DNA from 2 places in the Lysinibacillus sp. 54212 genome. Region 2 is predicted to be linked to the other one. Evidence: riboswitches for the same ligand, from Rfam matches in the RefSeq annotation. Region 2 holds a riboswitch; the other holds the start of a gene.
What was found. A riboswitch is a leader RNA that binds a small molecule or an ion and turns the genes downstream of it on or off. The one in region 2 is predicted to bind glycine.
Positions count from the first base shown of each region.

Region 1 (6,396 bases), on a different contig from region 2:
ATGTATAACCTATTAGACATGATTTAAAGGGGGAGCTTTTATGATTCGTGGGCAAAAAGGGTTTACTCTAGTTGAAATGTTAATAGTGCTTTTGATTATATCTGTACTCATCCTGATCACAATACCAAATGTCACAAAGCATTTCGCATCGATTGATGATAAAGGGTGTAGTGCATATGTTTCGATGGTTCAAGGTCAGGTGGAAGCATACCGAGTAGATAAAATGGAATATCCAACAATTGAGGATTTGATTGCAGATGACTATATTTCAGGTGATGAGGCGACATGTCCGAGTGGAGAACGTGTAACAATAGAACCAAATGGTCATGTTAAGCTTGTTGATGGACCAAAACCACCGAAAGATTCACTGCCTTGAGAAAATTAAATACACGCGGCTTTACTTTTGTAGAAATGCTCCTTGTGCTAACAATTGTTATGATAATTACAGGTATGGTGTGGAGCATTTCCTATAAACATTTTCAACGAGATGAATATAACAGGGCAGTCGAGCAGTTTCGAATTACTATGCATTATGCCCAAACTTACGCTACTGAAAATAAACAGCAAATCAACTTGATGATAGTTGATAATAAGACATTAATCATGTACTACCAATTTGAAAAAAGAATAATCGAGTGGGATTTTCCAAAAGGAATGACAGCTCAAATTTACACAAAAGATAGAAAGATTTCATTTAATTTAAATGGACATATTGTGCATCCAGGAAGTATAGAGCTGTTTACACCTGAAAAAACATGGAAGTTCACTGTGAATTTTTCCAAGGGGAGGCTTAGGTTACAATGAATAGTCAAGGAATAACATTAGTTGAAACGATGCTCTCTTTAGTGATTTTGTTTATATTAACTGTCACACTACTTCCAATGGCATCTAAGCTCCAACACCATTTATACAATAAGAAACTAGAACTACATGCAAGTGAGGCTGCCTACAATGCTGCACAAAAAATTAAGCTTTCACAAATAGGGAGTGGTTCATTCACAATTGAAGATAAACTATACATCTGGAACTATGATGGGAGTAAAATTTGTGTAAGGTATTCAAATTTAAAAGGACCGAAAGAAAAATGTATCGATTCAAGTGGAAACGTGTAGGGAATGAATCTGGCTTTACACTACTCGAAGCGATTTTACACCTAATGTTATTCGTGATTTTCTCGCATCTTATCTTTCTTATCACACAAGCTTATTATCAATTAACAAAAATTGAGGATGCAAGAATTGAGATGGACTGGGAAGGATGTGTTTATGATATAAACACGTATTTGTCGATGGGAGGAGAGGTAACTGTTTCAAATGAAGGCAAGAATATAACAATTGTAAAAGACGATCGAATAGTGGTTCTTCGGTTTAACAATAACATTTTATGGCGAAATGAAAAGGGTGGAAATGAGACGATATTAACAGATGTAAAAAGAGCAACCTTTTCTCTGAATCAGTCTGAATTAACCTTGAATGCTACCCTTGAAAATGGAGCTATAAAGGAGCGGATATTTATTGTTGAAGCAGCGATTGAATGAGAGGGGAGCGCTATTTCCGCTAACGATCCTTTTGCTCTTTTTTATCACTGGCGCGTGTGTTTCCTATGTTATAGGTTATCAAATGCAAATAAAAACTTATAATTCATTGGAATCTTTTAACGTTCGTGCTACGATAAACGTACTTGTAGAAATTGAAAATGAACAATAACGTTTGAAGTGATGAAGAAGGTGATTGGCATGCGAAAAATTTATTTAGTAGGATTTATGGGCTGTGGAAAAAGTGCGATTGGTCGAAGGTTGAGCTACTTTTTAAAAATGCCTTATTATGATATGGACCGAGAAATCGTGAGACAGCAAGGGATGTCGATTCCAGAAATATTTGATAAATATGGCGAGGCGCGGTTTCGAGAAATAGAAACGGAATTTCTAACAACATTTCGAAATGAGATTTGTATTATTGCTACTGGCGGTGGCGTTGCGATGAATGAAGAAAATCGTAAAATTATGCGTCGAACGGGTCTCGTCTTCTTCTTGGATGCATCATTCGAAGATATTTATACTCGTATCAAAAATGATTTAAACAGACCGATTGTACAACGTTCGACAAAGGAAGAGCTTAATGAACTGTACCAATACAGAAAGAAATATTATAGAGAAGCAGGTCATATTCAAGTGCTTACAGAAGGACGATCCATCCGTCAAATAGTGGAATATATTGCGTTCCAAGTGAATCGTTTGAAAGGCGAATAAAAAAACGAGAAATGGAAACAATGTTCGTGAATTTGCGGGTATTAAAAAATGATTGCGTTTCTATCTCATTCAATGTTAGGATATGGCTAAGAACGATGAATTAGAACATTGAATTTTGAATAACAATCGCGGATGATTGTACGGGGAGAGAACGTAAAGTTGCGTCGCCGAAGGAGCAAATAACAGGAAGTTATGAATCTCTCAGGCAAAAAGACTCGTACAGGACGCATCTCTGGAGAGTGCTGTACTAGTATAGACAGCCACCAAAGGGGAAAGCCTATACGTGTGACATGAGTCAATGATAGGTGTAACTTTCAGGTGCAAGGACAGGGAATTCCAATCAAAGGGATTCGTCTGTCTTTTTTTATGCCTTTGATGGAAATTTGCAACAATTAAATTGATGAGGAGGACGATTATGAGCAATTTAAAACGTACACCATTGTTCGATGAATATGCAAAATATGGTGGTAAAACAATTGATTTTGGTGGTTGGGAGTTACCAGTTCAATTTTCTTCTATTAAAGATGAGCATGATGCAGTTCGCAATCGTGCGGGGCTTTTCGACGTTTCGCATATGGGAGAAATTTTTGTTGAAGGACCAAATGCACTAAATTACTTACAAAAGCTCTTATCAAATGATATTTCTAAAATTGCGATTGGCGGTGCACAATATAGTGCAATGTGCTACGAAAATGGCGGAGTGGTAGATGATCTATTAACATACCGATTAGATGACAATAGATACTTATTATGTGTAAACGCTGCTAATATCGAAAAGGATTATGACTGGATGCTTGCGAAGGCTGAAGGTGATGTAACGATCACAAACAAGTCAGATGAATATGCTCAAATCGCTCTGCAAGGTCCTCTTTCTGAGGAAGTCTTACAAACATTAACTGACACAGATTTACAAACTATTAAGTACTTTAAATTCCAAGAGAATGTAACTGTTGCTGGTCACTCAGTGTTAGTTTCACGCAGTGGTTACACGGGAGAGGATGGCTTTGAAATTTACGGCACTCCCGCAGCAATTACCGACCTTTGGAATAAAATTTTAGAGGCGGGTAAGGACAAAGGTGTTGTTCCAGCAGGATTAGGTGCACGTGATACGTTACGCTTTGAAGTTTGTTTACCACTTTATGGGCAAGAGCTATCTAAGGATATTTCACCTCTTGAAGCAGGTATTGGCTTTGCAGTGAAATTAAATACAGACTTTATCGGTCGTGATGCATTAGCCCAGCAAAAAGAAAACGGCTTAACTCGTAAAATTGCAGGGATTGAAATGTCAGGAAAAGGGATTCCTCGACACGGCTATAAAGTATTCAAAAACGGAGAGGAAATAGGTGAAGTAACAACAGGTACACAATCACCTATGACAAAGCGAAATATAGGCTTAGCTTTAATTGACGCAAAATTTGCGGAATTAGGAAATGAAGTAGAAATCGAAATTCGTAATAAACGTATTCCTGCTGTAATTGTAGAAACGCCGTTTTATAAACGAGCTAAATAATAGAAAAGAGGGTCATACATGAAACATCGTTATTTACCGATGACGGAACAAGATAAAAAAGAAATGTTAGATCGTATCGGGGTTGCATCGATTGATGAACTGTTCTCAGATATTCCTGAAAAAGTACGCTTCCAAGGTCTATACAATATTAAAGAAGCAAAATCTGAAGCTGCTTTAGCTAAAGAGTTAACAGAGCTAGCGGCAAATAATGCAGATACAGCTTCTCATGTATCATTTTTAGGTGCGGGTGTTTACAATCACTATAAACCGATCATTGTGGACCATGTTATTTCTCGTTCGGAGTTTTATACAGCGTATACACCTTATCAGCCTGAAATTTCACAAGGTGAGCTACAAGCCATTTTCGAATTCCAAACGATGATTGCTGAGCTTACAGGCATGGATTTAGCAAACTCTTCTATGTATGATGGTGGTACGGCATTAGCAGAGGCAGGAATGCTTGCCGCAGGTCATACACGTCGTAAAAAGCTACTCGTTTCTGGTGCCGTTCACCCAGAATATAAAGATGTAGTAAAAACATATGCAGATGGGCAATCAATCGAAATCGTATCAGTACCAACAAAAGATGGTAAAACAGATATCGACGCATTAAAAGGCTTAGTGGATGATACAACTGCTGGGGTAATCGTTCAATATCCAAACTTCTTCGGTCAAATTGAAGATTTACAAACGATTGGCGAAATAACACATGAGTCAAAAGGGTTAATGATCGTATCAGCGAATCCATTATCGCTAGGTATTTTAACACCACCTGGTAAACTTGGTGCCGATATTACTGTAGGGGATGCGCAAGTATTCGGTATTGCGGAAGCCTTCGGTGGTCCACACTGTGGATTCTTCGCTGTGACAAATAAATTAATGCGTAAAGTACCAGGGCGCTTAGTAGGGGAAACAGTCGATCAAGAGGGTCGTCGTGGCTACGTACTAACGCTACAAGCGCGTGAGCAGCATATTCGTCGTGACAAGGCGACTTCTAATATTTGTTCGAACCAAGCACTTCTTGCCCTAGCTGCATCTGTTGCGATGACAGCACTAGGTAAGCAAGGTGTACAAGAAATGGCAAAGCAAAATATCGTGAAAACTCGTTATGCAAAAAATGCATTTGAAGCGGCTGGCTTTGAAATTGCATATAACGGCGCTCACTTTAATGAAATCGTTGTAAAAACTAAGAAATGTGTAACAGAAATTAATAAAGGCCTATTAGAAAAGGGCATTATCGGTGGCTTTGATTTAGGGCGAGTAGATCCTGAATTAGCCAACCATGCGTTAATTGCAGTAACTGAAATACGTACAAAAGAAGAAATTGATGCACTAGTAGCAGAAATGGGGGCTTATAATGCTTAACGAAAACCAACCATTAATTTTCGAACTAACAAAAGAAGGACGTGTAGGCTATAACTTAGAGCCTTTAGATGTACCTGATTTTGATTTAGCGGACCTTTTACCAGCAGGCTACGTACGTGATGAAGCAGCCCAATTACCAGAAGTGTCTGAGCTAGATATTATGCGTCATTATACAGCACTTTCTCGTCGTAACCATGGTGTAGATTCTGGCTTTTATCCATTAGGATCATGTACGATGAAATATAATCCGAAAATTAATGAATCCGTTGCACGTTACTCTGGCTTTGCAAATATTCATCCATTACAAGATGAATCAACAGTTCAAGGAGCAATGGAGCTTCTTTATGATTTACAAACATCTCTTCAAGAAATTACTGGCATGGATGAGGTTACACTCCAACCAGCTGCAGGTGCTCATGGTGAATGGACAGCTCTAATGATGATTCGTGCTTTCCATGAAGCAAACGGGGAAGGGCATCGAAATAAAGTAATCGTACCTGACTCAGCGCATGGTACAAATCCAGCATCTGCGACAGTTGCAGGCTTTGAAACGATTACAATTAAATCTGGTGAAGACGGATTAGTAGATTTAGACGATCTACGTCGTGTAGTTGGTCCTGACACAGCAGCTTTAATGTTAACAAACCCGAACACACTTGGTTTATTTGAAGAAAACATACTCGAAATGGCTGCTATTATTCATGAAGTTGGCGGTAAAGTGTACTATGACGGTGCCAACTTAAATGCAGTAATGTCAAAAGCACGTCCTGGAGATATGGGCTTTGACTGTGTTCACTTAAACTTGCATAAAACATTCACTGGCCCACATGGTGGCGGTGGTCCTGGTTCTGGTCCAGTTGGGGTTAAAGAGGATTTAATTCCATTCCTACCAAAACCAGTTCTAGTGAAGCAGGAAGATGGAACATTCCATTTCGATTATAACCGTCCACAATCAATCGGTCGTGTGAAGCCGTACTACGGTAACTTCGGTATTAACGTGCGTGCATACACTTATATCCGTACAATGGGTCCAGATGGCTTAAAGGCGGTTACAGAATATGCTGTATTAAATGCGAACTATATGATGCGTCGTTTAGAGGAATTCTATGATCTACCTTATAACCGTCATTGTAAGCATGAGTTTGTTCTATCTGGTCGTCGTCAGAAAAAGCTTGGCGTACGTACATTAGATATTGCCAAACGCCTGTTAGACTTTGGCTACCACCCGCCAACAGTATACTTCCCATTAAATGTAGAGGAAGGCATTATGATC
Region 1 covers NZ_JBAFWZ010000004.1:13,992-20,387, reverse strand. The annotation lists gene comGB (competence type IV pilus assembly protein ComGB) at 1-27, shown strand, start outside; gene comGC (competence type IV pilus major pilin ComGC) at 41-376, shown strand; gene comGD (competence type IV pilus minor pilin ComGD) at 373-804, shown strand; gene V4T18_RS03795 (type II secretion system protein) at 801-1,112, shown strand; gene comGF (competence type IV pilus minor pilin ComGF) at 1,085-1,537, shown strand; gene V4T18_RS03785 (shikimate kinase) at 1,736-2,248, shown strand; glycine riboswitch at 2,381-2,475, shown strand; gene gcvT (glycine cleavage system aminomethyltransferase GcvT) at 2,661-3,758, shown strand; gene gcvPA (aminomethyl-transferring glycine dehydrogenase subunit GcvPA) at 3,777-5,123, shown strand; gene gcvPB (aminomethyl-transferring glycine dehydrogenase subunit GcvPB) at 5,116-6,396, shown strand, end outside.
Region 1: linked by a shared signal. The riboswitch ahead of gcvT (glycine cleavage system aminomethyltransferase GcvT) and the one ahead of V4T18_RS00435 (amino acid permease) in region 2 are both predicted to bind glycine.

Region 2 (6,396 bases):
CATCCGAAATTAATTGGTATTGCTGCTCGTCGAAATCCACAAAGTTGATTACCTTTTTCCCAAATTGCTCTTGTATTCCTGAATGCTTTACCTCTAAACGATCAAAGCGTTTTACCCAATAGTCAAGCGCTGCATCTGTCGGAACGCGGAATGCAGTACGTGAAATTTCGTTAGTACCATGCTCCCCCTTTGGAATACCAGGAAAATCGAAAAATGTCATATCCGTTCCAGCTGACCCTTTATCGTCTGCGAAAAATAAGTGATATGTTTGAATATCATCCTGATTTACCGTCTTTTTTACTAAACGCATCCCCAGAACATATGTGAAAAATTTATAGTTTTCTTCTGCACTACTCGTAATCGCAGTTACGTGGTGTACACCTTTTAATGTTTTCATTTTAAATTCCTCCTCGAAAAATATCTCGAATTCGAGATAATGATATCACATCCCTTTTCGATTGTCTAATTAGAAAGATTTGTCACAAAGAGCACCTATTCTATTTTTTCTGAAAATGATTTATTATTAGGTCAGATTGAAAAAATTTACAATGACTAAACTACAAATGGAGATTATGATGACATTTAACAATTTCGAAGAATACGACAATCCTACTTTATACGATAAGGAAAACGAACAATTTATTCCTGAACTCCCCTTTTTATCGAAATGGGCGGCCAAAAAACAAGGAGTCATTATCGATTTAGCTTGTGGCACTGGTAGAATTACAATACCGTTAGCTAAAAATGGATATGAGCTAATAGGTGTCGATATACATAATGGCATGTTAACAGAAGCAAAAAATAAGTCTGCTAATCTCAATTTACAAATAAATTGGGTTGAGCAGGACTGTACAAAATTGGCGCTACATGCAAAAAGTAGTTTAATTTATTCAGTCGGCAATTCCTTTCAGCACTTGCTTACGAATGAGGATCAGGATAGATTCTTATCTTCAGTAACCAAACATTTAGAAAACGATGGGATATTTATTTTTGGCACTCGTTTTCCAAGCACCGAGGAATTAATACAACCACCTACAGAGGAATATTGGCGTAGTTATAGGGACAGTGAAACTAAGCAAATAGTTGACCTTTTCACTATTAGCGAGTATGACTCATTAAATCAGATTCAACACTATACGACGATTAGAAAATATAAAAACGATGCTGGTGAAATAATAAATGAAATGCGAACTCATATTAGTTTAAGGTATGTATTCCCAAAAGAGATGAATCGATTATTGCATTATCATGGGTTTGAGATTTTACATCTCTACAAAGATTGGCAAGAAACTCCTATAACGAAGGATAGTTATGAAATGATTTACGTTTGTAAAAAGGGCTCGAGGAAATAGGCAAAAGCATCTCTTTGTTAAAAGGTAAAACAATTGAACAGGCACCTTGTTTGAGGAGGTAAACCTATGATTGATCGTATTTTAAATGAAATTGCTGGATTTAAACATTATAAGGACATCATAAAAATCGACAAAGGATTTTCGTTAGAGGAAAAATACATCATTTCTTTACAAGATTCGGTCGAAAGATATTTATTAAGATTATTCCCAATCAATCAGTTAGAAAATAAAATGAATGAACTAGATATACTGAGAAGAATTGAAGCAATAAATGTAAAAGCTATAAGAGCAATTGAAGTCGGAGAAATTGCAGGAAAAGGCTATATGATTAGCACTTATATTGAAGGTAATGATGGTGAAATGGTTTTACCTAAGCTAGCCCCTTCTGACCAATATCAAATTGGATTAGAAGCTGGTCGAGAACTGTATAAGATGCATAAGCTACACGCCCCGGAACATATACAGCCTTGGTTTGAAAGAAAACGAATCAAACATAATCATTATATAGGTTCATATAAAAAATGTGGTATAAAGCTCGATCAAGACGAGAAGATAATGCAATTTATAAATCAACACATGCATTTAATGCTTGGGCGTCCAAATATTTTTCAGCACGATGATTTCCACCCAGGTAATCTTATAATAAAAAACAATCTTTTAGCAGGTATTATCGATTTTGGTCGATATGACTATGGAGATCCAATTCACGAGTTTTTAAAAATCGGCATTTTCACAAGAAATATTAGTGTCCCTTTTTCGATTGGACAAATTAATGGGTATTTTCAACGAGAAGCTCCACCGAAAGAATTTTGGCAGTTATACTCTCTGTACTTGGCAATGAGTGTGTTTTCATCTATCGTATGGACATTAAAAGTAGTTCCAGATGATATCGAAAACATGCTAGAAAAAATAGATCGTATTTTAAAGGATCATGATTATTTTAATAGAGCACAGCCAAGCTGGTATGAACCAAATTATTATAGCTAGTGCATTCTAATTTGAGAAAACAAACATCCACCTAAAACCGACGTTTTAATCGTTTTTAGGTGGATCCCTTTTTCCTCTATATTTATTTTTTTCGTTTCATACGATATAACACAGCTAATATAATAAACCAGATTGGTGTTAGCAACAATGCTGTACGAGTAGCTTCAGCAACAAGCATAACGATTAGTAAAAATACAAAAAATCCAAGTACTACATAGTTAATAAATGGTGTAAACGGTGCTTTAAAGCTTGATGCTTCATGTAGAGCACGGTTTTTTCGCTTATAAATAATGTGTGAGATTAAAATAATACTCCATACCCAGATAAAGCAAATCGCACTAATTGTTGTCACTACATTAAAGGCATTTTCCGGCATTAATTTACTTAACAGAGCACCTACTGATACAACAATCGTTGAAACGATTAATGCATTTTGTGGTACGCTTCGTTTATTTAATCTAGCGAATGCTGGGCTAGCTTGTTTGTTCGATCCTAAATTATATAGCATACGGCTCGTTGAAAACATTCCGCTATTCCCTGCTGATGCTGCCGATGTTAACACAACAAAATTGATTAAGCCCGCTGCAATCGGAATACCTGCTAAAGTAAATACTTGTACAAATGGGCTGTTTTCTGCATTTAATGTGTACCATGGATTAATACATAAAATAACAAAAAGAGCACCTACATAAAACAGTAAAATTCGTACCGGAATTTTATTAATAGCAGATGGAATATTTTTTGTTGGGTTGGCTGTTTCCGCTGCAGAAATCCCAACAAGCTCGACCCCAACAAAGGCAAACACAACCATTTGGAAGGCTAATAGGAAGCCACCGATGCCATTTGGGAAGAATCCGCCATGTGCCCATAAATTTTCTAGGGATACAGGCCCTGCACTTGTTTGGAACCCTGTAATCAGCATAATTACACCGATGATGATTAATGCAACGATTGTAATAATTTTAATAAGAGCAAACCAAAACTCTAACTCACCAAATAACTTTACCGTTAATAAGTTTAGTAGCAGTAACACAACTAAACATGCAACTGCAGGTACCCACTGCGGGATATCAAACCAATATTGTGAATACACGCCGACAGCGATAATGTCCGCCATCGCTGTCATAATCCAGCAGAACCAATATGTCCACCCCGTTATGTAGCCCGCCCAAGGTCCGATATATTCACTTGCAAAATCAGTAAATGATGTGTAACCCGTATTTGACAGTAGTAGCTCCCCTAGTGCACGCATCACGAAAAATAGAGCAATACCGACGATTAAATACGCTAAAATAATGGACGGCCCCGCAAGTGCAATGGCTTTCCCGGACCCTAAAAATAGTCCCGTACCGATCGTGCCGCCAATCGCAATTAATTGGACGTGCCGATTTTTTAAATCCCGCTTTAAATGTTGTTCCATGCTGATCCCTCCAAGATGTTAACTCCTGAACAATAAATACACATCAAGCGGGTTCACTTTTGTAGCTTTTTATAAATCTACTAAAAATAATATTAGTACAAAAATAAAGAGACTAGTGGCAAATAGCACTAGTCTCATATACAAAAGAATAACTGAAAACGAATGTATGTTAAAGTAACGAATCAATATTGACAATAAATCGTCAATAATCGTAAACACTTACAAATCGTAAAGCATAAAAAGCTTTCTTTATTACCCCTCTGTCCTTTTGCCTGAGATAGTGAACCCTTCGGCGACGCAAATGCGTACTCTCCAGAAAATGCTCCTGCTATAGTTTGATCCATAGCAATCAACGCGCTATTATTGACTTGCCATCACAACAAGTCGATGTATTATTTCAAGATAGTAACAATCCTATCAGCGAGAGCATAATCTTGCAATACTTTTATTTTTCAGAATACCGGAATAAAAGAAAATAATATGATATAAAACGAATAACCACAACATTTACGAGCATTTTTCTACAGAATTAAACGCAACTTATAAGACTTTCCATTTACTATTTTATCGATTTAAATACCTTTATTCATCGGATTAATTATTCCATAAAAAACTATATCCTCAAAACAATCATTTTTATAAATATGATCCTTTAGTATACCCTCGTATTTCATCCCACACTTCTCCATAATTTTTCCTGAAGCCGGATTTGATTTAAAATAACGTGCATAAACACGGTGATAATTTTTCTCTTTAAAAACGAAATCTAGTATTGCTTTAGCTGCTTCAGTAGCATAGCCATTTCCCCAATATTCTTCTCCAATCCAATAGCCCATTTCACCATTTTTGAATTGTTGATGATTTGAAATACCGATAGCCCCATATAACTTCCCACTATTTTTATCTGTGATTGCAAATTCATACATTCGGTCGTCCTTAAAGTTTTGTTCATGATCTGCAATCCAAGCTAATGCACAATCTAATGTATATGGATGAGGTAGATTCAATGTACTTTTGAAAACATTATAATTGTTACACATGAAACTAACATCTTCTGCATCAGACTCATGGAATGGACGTAATAATAGCCTTTCTGTCTCTATCGAATTTTCTGTTATACTATACTTCAACTTTTTCACCCCATTTTTCATTTTCGAAATTCTCCCTACTTTGTTGGATTATTTTAACATCTGCAATCATCTATTACAATTACCCTTTAACAATGCAACACCAAAAAATCCAAGGGACCGATTTCCCTTGGACATGTGTAATTACATTTTCACTTGTAGCTGTTGCAGGAAGCGCTGCGGGTCATCTACACGAATCGCCACTTCTTTAAATTGCTTTTTGAGACCTAAATAATAAACGGCCGTAATAGGCTCCTTCATCCTTAAGATAATCTGAGGCTGTAATGGCTCAAAATCTCTTACGATAAATTGTAGTGTTTTTGTCGTTAGCTTTTGCTCGAGTATTTCTTTATCTGTAATGATTTCTTCTATTTTGTCATAAGAAATTTCAGCAGATTTCATAAGGCCTTCAGTTATAAATACAGCTTCATCCTTAAAAAGAATTGGCGTTAAGCGCATGGCCTGCATATCACCGATAAAGAACAACACCGAATAAATATTGAGAATTAATAAAATGATTGAGAGAATCGGTGAAACATCATGTAGCCACCAATGAATCCCAATCGTTTCAATAAGGATTGCATGAATAATCATCAATTGCATAGCAAAGTAACTCGTATTTTTATGCAACGTAACGCCACTAGGTGGACTCTTTCGCCAAGTAGCAAATGCATAGTAGAACATCATCATTTCCGTACAAAGTATTCTAACAATTTTTTGCGGGGGAATGAATTTATCTACTGCTTTTGGGAATGCGAATAAGACTGGTAAATCTGCCTGCTTAACATAGCTAATCATTTTTGGTAGATAGATGAAAATTAGGGATACGAACGCTAACTCAAATAATATGATTACCCCTTCAATCGCAAAACCAACCCAAGTAAACATTACAAATGGCTCTAAATGCTCTATTGGAATAATAAAGCGTGCAGCAACACAGCCCGCCGCTGCTAGAAGAATAAATTTTTTCACCGAGAACTTCTTTTGTGATAGCAGAAAGGCTAACGGTGCAATAATGGCTAAATCGATTAACGAGCCAAGCACAACCCCATTTGCCTCCTGTGGTAAAATAGAATGGCCAAATGAAGTACGATATAACATCATATTTGAGAGGAGAATAAGTAGCCCAAACACAAACCAAAGATTTTTCTTTCGCTTCAATACTAACATAATGTAACTCCCTTCCTTCAAAGCAAGGTTCTACATCTATTTTAAATTTATACAAGCCCTTAAAGCAAACAATTCTGAAAATACAGCAAAAATAAAGACGAATGAAATACACAATTTCATAACAATCTAACGATATTTAATAATTGTAGAAAATATGTAAAATATAGGGTTGTGGATAATAAATTTCTTATCAATAATTAAGTATAGAACTAATATTCATTTTCACCTTGAAAGAGAGGGAGACGTGTGAGATTTATTATTGCTGGACTATGTATATTATTACTAGCTTCTTGCAGCAATGAGAAGGATATAATTGTTGAGGATCAACTAGAAAAAGTAA
Region 2 covers NZ_JBAFWZ010000001.1:77,265-83,660, reverse strand. The annotation lists gene V4T18_RS00450 (ring-cleaving dioxygenase) at 1-397, opposite strand, end outside; gene V4T18_RS00445 (class I SAM-dependent DNA methyltransferase) at 573-1,352, shown strand; gene V4T18_RS00440 (aminoglycoside phosphotransferase family protein) at 1,419-2,339, shown strand; gene V4T18_RS00435 (amino acid permease) at 2,422-3,759, opposite strand; glycine riboswitch at 4,010-4,085, opposite strand; gene V4T18_RS00430 (GNAT family N-acetyltransferase) at 4,332-4,910, opposite strand; gene V4T18_RS00425 (beta-carotene 15,15'-monooxygenase) at 5,031-6,056, opposite strand; gene V4T18_RS00420 (hypothetical protein) at 6,303-6,396, shown strand, end outside.